DNA from 2 places in the Collinsella sp. AM41-2BH genome. Region 1 is predicted to be linked to the other one. Evidence: predicted binding sites of a transcription regulator. Region 1 holds the regulator's gene; the other holds the start of a gene.
What was found. Region 1 encodes NrdR, which represses ribonucleotide reductase genes. Its sites were predicted from a motif close to AAACACNATATATNGTGTTT; they were not measured.
Positions count from the first base shown of each region.

Region 2: nrdD (anaerobic ribonucleoside-triphosphate reductase) is a predicted target of NrdR. The motif match lies at 2,159-2,178, and genes of this name have one in related genera.

Region 1 is NZ_QSGH01000006.1:10,171-13,716, reverse strand. It holds gene DW899_RS04270 (heparan-alpha-glucosaminide N-acetyltransferase) at 1-652, opposite strand, end outside; gene lexA (transcriptional repressor LexA) at 652-1,296, opposite strand; gene DW899_RS04260 (LysM peptidoglycan-binding domain-containing protein) at 1,460-1,909, shown strand; gene nrdR (transcriptional regulator NrdR) at 1,961-2,404, shown strand; gene dut (dUTP diphosphatase) at 2,409-2,852, shown strand; gene DW899_RS04245 (glycosyltransferase) at 3,374-3,546, opposite strand, start outside.
Region 2 is NZ_QSGH01000025.1:9,630-13,175, forward strand. It holds gene nrdD (anaerobic ribonucleoside-triphosphate reductase) at 1-1,903, opposite strand, end outside; tRNA gene DW899_RS09625 (tRNA-Val) at 2,584-2,658, opposite strand; tRNA gene DW899_RS09630 (tRNA-Gly) at 2,662-2,737, opposite strand; gene DW899_RS09635 (glycoside hydrolase family 13 protein) at 2,880-3,546, opposite strand, start outside.

The DNA of each region.
Region 1 (3,546 bases):
GCAGATAAAAGGGGAGAGCGTGACGTCCAAGGCTGGCGAGCGCCGGCAGGGGGTTGGCGTAGGCCCAGCTAGGGACGGTCTTATCGATTCCCTGCGCTATGTGTGCGGCGAAGTATCCTGCAAGATACATAAAGATAAACGGGATGATGGGGTAGTAATCACCTGAGATAAACCCAGGGCTCGGAAATCCCAGCCACGCCAGGTAGGGGACAGGGTAGATCGTTTTGGGGATGCTCCAGGTGATTGCGAACAACATAAGGCATAGGGGCATGCCCCATCTCGCCGTTATCTTCTTAAGGACGGGATCGGTCAACGCCACGATGCCGGTGCATGCGGCCATGCAGTAGATGATGCCAAAATTAACCGAATCGTCGACTGAGACAAGTGTTGTTGCCAACCAGACAACGAGTGCTGCTAAGGCGTATTTGGCGGCACGTTTGATATTGTTGCGCGAAAGGGTGCACATCCAACCGGCGATAAACAAAAATACCCAGCTGATGCTGGCGCGCCAGATGTCTTGAAAGGCTGACTGGGTAAACCAGGGCATATCCCAGCCGTACAGGTAGGCGAGATCATAGCAAGCGTGAAAACCTGCCATAGAAATCATCGTAAACCCGCGGACGGTATCAAATATGGTTATGCGTTTTTGCATTACGAGAACCGGCGCATCAAGCCGACGACTTTGCCCAGGATAACGGGATTCGTTGCATAGATAGGTTCCATGGTGTCGTTCTCGGGCTGCAAGCGCACACGCCCCTGCTCCTTGTAGAACGTCTTGACGGTCGCCGAACCATCAATCATGGCCACGACAATTTCGCCGTTCATGGCACTCTTTTGTTCACGGACGATGATGTAATCGCCATTGAAGATGCCGACATTGATCATTGAGCTCCCATGCACCTCAAGGATAAAGGAACCCTGATCAGTGGCGATTTCGGTCGGGATAGTAAACGTGTCTTCGATATTCTGCTCGGCCAGAATGGGAATCCCAGCCGCGACGCGACCAACGAGCGGTAGCGAGACCGTTCCGCGAGGTGCGGTGGGCTCGTCAGATTTAGAAATTGAGACAGAGGAACCATCCTCGTTAAAGAGTTCCAGGGCACGCGGCTTGGTGGCATCGCGCTTGAGCAGCCCGCGCGCCTCCAGGGCAGAGAGATGGGCGTGCACGGTGCTGGGGGAGGAAAGGCCCACGGCAGAAGCCATCTCGCGCACGCTGGGCGGATAACCCTTCTCCTGCTGATACTCCTTGATGAAGTCGTAAATTTGCTGCTGACGCTTGGTAATTTTGCGAGCCATCAGGGCATCCTCTCTACCCATGTCAAACAAATGTTCGAATTTTGCTTGACAGGAACAACTGTTCGAAGATAATAATAACCGAACATTCGTTCTCGCGCTAGACATTTTTGTCCGCGCGGCTTGATAAAACTGTTCTCAGCAAAACACGCGAGAGGAGAACATGATGAACGCAACGAATATGGTCCAGGGAAACCTCGCCCTTAAGCTCGAGACGCCTGCAGAACCCACTTTTACGGTTGTTCAGGGTGGCCGCTCCGGCATTCAACCTTTGACCGTAAAGCCTGCGCGCAATCAGCAGGCTGTAGTCGCGCCGGCCCGCGTTGCCCTGAAGGTTCCGACGATTGTCGCCGTCGCCGTTGCGCTTACGCTCTTCTTTGTCCTCGCTACTTCGGTCTTTAGCTCTCGTCACGCCGCGTATGCCGAGTCCGTTTCCAACATTACTTACGAGACCATTCGCGTTCAGACTGGCGATTCTCTTTGGTCGCTTGCCGAGGAATATCCAATCGAAGGCCTTTCCACGCAAGAGACTTCCGACATGATCCGTAACGTCAATCATCTGGAGCATGGTTCGCTCGCCGCCGGTGCGCATCTTAAGGTTCCTGCTCGTTCGTAATCATTATCGCGCTGCGCATGGTACCCTTGTTATCGTTTAAGAGGAGGTACCATGCGCTGTCCCAAATGCGGCAAGGCACATACCCGCGTCGTTGATTCTCGTATGCAGGAGTCAAATAACACCATTAAGCGCCGTCGCGAATGTTGCTCGTGTAACTATCGCTTTACAACGTTCGAGCGATGCGAAGACCCAATCGAGGTCATTAAGTCAGACGGAACCAAGCAGCGGTTCGATCGCAATAAGCTGCTCGTCGGCTTGATGCGCGCCACCATCAAGCGCGATATCGACACTAAGAAGCTCAATGAGATTATCGACGACATCGAGGTCGAGCTGCGCTCTCGCACACTGACGGCCGTCACGTCCCATGAGTTGGGTGACATGGTGCTCAAGCGCTTGGCCAAGATTGACAAGGTGGCGTACATCCGCTTTGCCTCGGTCTACCGCGATTTCAAAGACGTCGATGAGTTTCTGCAAGAGCTCGACAAGCTAAGGTGATTCCATGTCCAACATTACCGTCAACATAAAGCGTCTCGATCCCACCGTTGAGCTTCCCAAATACGCCCATCCCACTGATGCCGGCTTGGATTTGCGCTCCAACGAGGACTGCGTCCTGAAGCCCTTCGAACGCCGTCTGGTCTCTACGGGGCTGGCCATCGCCCTGCCCGATGGCTACGCCGGCTTCGTCCAGCCCCGCAGCGGCTTGGCCATCAAGCAGGGCCTGTCTATAGTCAATACGCCGGGCCTCATCGACGCCCACTACCGAGGAGAACTCAAGGTTATCCTCATCAACCTGGATCCCACCAACGACATCCAAATCAACAAAGGCGACCGCATAGCCCAACTCGTCATCCAAGAAGTCCCCACGGTCAACCTCATAGAAGTAGAAGAACTAGACAAAACCGACCGAGGAGCCGGCGGTTTCGGTTCTAGCGGCGTCGCCTAAACTCAATCGTCCGCTCACCAGTGGGAGGGGCCTATATATCATCCCGTGCTCAAACATTCTCGCTACGCTGCGAAACTGCGCGCGGGACGATATATAGGCCCCTCCCACTGGTGAGCTACGTTTACATTCTCGCGACTAACCATGCCTCACCTTCATTAGAAGCCAAAAATCATGCCTAATTGGTAAGCCGATACGACAAAGGTCTGGCTCCTTTGTCGCATCGGCTTACTGGTTAGATTTGTAATTTGTTTTCAAGCAAGAAGCCTTCCGTCCGGGGCTCACCCATATCGTTCCACGCGCAGTTTCGCAGCGAGCGCAGCGAAGCGAGAATGTTTGAGCATGGAATGATATGGGTGAGCCCCGGACGGGCGGGATTGATGCGCCCCTGCGAAGCGAGAATGTTTGAGCATGGAATGATATGGGTGAGCCCCGGACGGGCGGGATTAGTGCGCCCTGCGCAGCGAGAATGTTTGAGCATGGAATGATATATGGGCGGCTCCCGCCGAGCAGCGGACTATCGCCTAGCGGATATGCGCAGGTTTTTCGCCCCAGTAGAAGCGGCAGAAGGCTCGTTTGCGCTTTTGGGGTTTGCCTACGAGCTCCATGGTTGCGATGGCTATGTCTTCGGCTGCGTGGGGGCGGCGTAGTACTTCGCCGTTGATGAGCAGTGCCTTGAGCGACTCAGGATGATCGT
Region 2 (3,546 bases), on a different contig from region 1:
GCGAAAGCTGCTGGAACATGCCCTCAAACTTAAGCTTGTCGAAAGCATCAATCTCCTCGGACACGTGGACGTGATAGCTGTTGGTAATGTAGCCCTTGTCCGTCACGCCCGGAATAATGCCAAAACGACGCTGCAGGCACTTGGCGAACTTGTAGGTCGTCGACTCCAACGGCGTACCGTACAGCGAGAAATCGATATCGCTTTCGGCCTTCCACTCGGCGCACTTGTCGTTCATGCGCTGCATGACGGCCATGGCAAACGGCGTGCCTTCCTTCTCGGTGTGGCTGTGGCCCGTCATGTACTTGACGCACTCATACAGGCCAGCATAGCCCAGGCTGATGGTAGAGTATCCGCCCACGAGCAGTTTGTCGATCGTCTCGCCCTTCTTCAGGCGGGCGAGGGCACCGTACTGCCAAAGAATCGGTGCGGCATCCGAAAGCGTACCCATCAGGCGCTCATGACGGCACAGCAGGGCACGATGGCACAGCTCAAGGCGCTCATCGAAGATCTTCCAGAACTTGTCCATGTCCTGATGCGAGCTCAGCGCGACATCGGGCAGGTTGATGGTCACAACACCCTGGTTAAAGCGACCATAGTACTTGGGCTTGTTCGGGTCATAGTTCAGCGCGTTGGCCACATTGTTAAATCCGTTACCGGAGCGGTCGGGCGTCAAGAAGCTGCGGCAACCCATGCAGGTGTAGCAATCGCCGTTGCCAGCGGTCTCGCCCTTAGACAGCTTGAGCTCGCGCATCTTCTTCTCGGAGATGTAGTCGGGCACCATGCGCTTGGCGGTGCACTTGGCAGCCAGCTGGGTCAGGTAGAAGTACGGGGAATTCTCGTGAACATTATCGTCCTCGAGTACATAGATAAGCTTGGGGAATGCCGGGGTAATCCACACACCGGCTTCGTTCTTAACGCCCTCATAGCGCTGACGAAGCGTCTCCTCCACGATCATGGCAAGGTCGTGCTTCTCCTGCGCTGAGCGAGCCTCGTTGAGATACATAAAGACCGTCACAAACGGCGCCTGGCCGTTTGTGGTCATAAGGGTCACAACCTGATACTGAATCGTCTGGACGCCGCGACGGATCTCGTCACGCAGACGGTCCTCAACGACCTCACGGACCTTTTCGGCAGATGCCGAAACACCGAGCTCCTCGAGCTCGCGGGCAACCTCGCCGCGAATCTTTTGACGGCTCACCTCAACAAACGGGGCGAGATGGGTCAGTGAAATAGACTGGCCGCCGTACTGGGAGGAAGCAACCTGGGCGATAATCTGCGTCGCGATGTTGCAGGCAGTCGAGAAGCTGTGCGGCTTCTCGATCAGCGTGCCCGAGATAACGGTGCCGTTCTGGAGCATGTCCTCCAGGTTCACCAGGTCGCAGTTATGCATGTGCTGGGCAAAGTAGTCAGAATCGTGGAAGTGGATCAGGCCCTCATTGTGGGCATCCACGATCTCCTGGGGCAGCAGCACACGCTGAGTCAGATCCTTTGAAATCTCGCCGGCCATATAGTCGCGCTGGACGGAATTGACGGTCGGGTTCTTGTTAGAGTTCTCCTGCTTGACCTCTTCGTTATTGCACTCGATCAGCGACAGAATCTTGTCGTCGGTCGTGTTCTTCTGGCGCTTCAGGCTCTGAACATAGCGATAGATGATGTAGTGGCGGGCGACCTCGTAGCAGTCGAGACGCATGATCTCGTCCTCGACCAAATCCTGGATCTCCTCGACCGAAACGGTGTGGCCCGCGTTCTCGCATGCCTCGGCGACGTTTTGCGCCGCATAAACCACCTGGCGGTCGGTAAGACGAGAGCTCTCCTCGACCTCCAAGTTTGCGGCGCGGATGGCATTGACGATCTTATCGATGTCAAAGACAACCTCGGTGCCGCTGCGCTTGATGATCTTCATCCTCTTGCCTCTTTCGCGTCGTAGCCTCATTGCGCTTCAGAGCCAAACGATGCCCGGCAGGGCCTGCCCCTGCCTTGCGGCGCCGTCGCGCAATCTGTGTTCTCGATAAACCATAAGCCTCCATGCGGACATTCCCTAGAGCCAATCAAGCGGTTCAAGGACACGTTCAAAAGAGGCAGTTAAGGTCTTCGTTCTCTGTCCGCCATCTATCATACGACAAAGAAGCATCTATATCCTGTATTCTTTTTTTAGGTCAAACACAACATATAGTGTTTCAGCAGGTCAAAGCAATTGGTCATTTTGCAGACGCATTAAAAATGAGGGGTATTTGACAAGTCGGTAAAACGTTACCAACACGGCTACCTGCATGGCAGTTATAAAACCCCCTTAGTCAAGCCGCTGACAAATCCTACCAAAACCAAGCCGCTCACGCCAAAAGAATCCAAAAGATTATGCTTGACCAACATGTTGCGGTCGTGCCTTGCCGAGCTCCATGCAACCGCGGCACGAATCCTTGAAAGATATGTGCATGCAAACGGAGAAGATGGGAGTTTTCTCGGATGACTACTGAGAAGCATTCCGGAAGATCAAAAACTCGATATTTGGTGACGTATTTGGCGACCCATTTGGCGACGTAAAACAAAATAGCCCAGAGGCGATGCCTCTGGGCTGCGAACATTTGGTGGGCGTTAGAAGATTTGAACTTCTGACCTCTTCCGTGTCAGGGAAGCGCTCTCCCCCTGAGCTAAACGCCCAAATGGAGCGGACAACGGGGCTCGAACCCGCGACCCCAACCTTGGCAAGGTTGTGCTCTACCAACTGAGCCATGTCCGCCTGCGAGGATTTAATATACGGGATGATCCACCCAAATGCAAGAACTTTTTTTGAAAAGTTTTGCGACGCCCTCGCGAACCTCGCGAAGACATCAGCCACCACGGAAGGTGTAGGCAAACGCAAGCTCGCCGCAAGAGGCCCCCTACAACTCAGCGAGCATGATCCAGGCAGAGCTGTCCTGCGCGAGCCTGCCATCTGCAAGCGGTGATGAGGTGAGCAGGACCCTACCCGCCGGCAGCTCCACGGGTGCTGCACCGAAGTTCGTCACACACGCCCAGCCGTTGTCGCGGCGATAGGCGATGACGCCGCCCTCAGCGCCCTCGGCACCATCCGCAAGGCCGGTGCACCCGTCAAGATCGAGCCACGCAAGATCGTTGGCGCACCCGCGCAGCTTGCGCCGCAGCCAGAGGGCGTCGCGATAGAACGCAAGCATCGATGCCGGGTCCGCTTCTTCCCTATCGGCAGCGTAATCGGAAAACCATGCAGGCTGTGGCAGATGGGGCGCCGCATCGGCGTCCGCCGGTGAAAACCCAAACGATCCGCCCTGCGCGGGATCGTCCGCTGCCACCCACGGCAGGGGCACACGACAGCCGTCGCGCCCCTTCTCGCGCTTCGGTCCGTGCGTATTGGTCGCAGTGGGATCTTCGAGTGCAGCCCACGGGATGTCAGCCACCTCAAAAAGGCCGAGCTCCTCACCCTGATACACGTATGCCGAGCCCGGAAGCGCCAACTCAAGCAAAAGGGCTGCCCGCGCGCGGCGCTCGCCGAGTTCACGGTCCTCGTCATAAGACGACCCGTCGCGTAAGAGC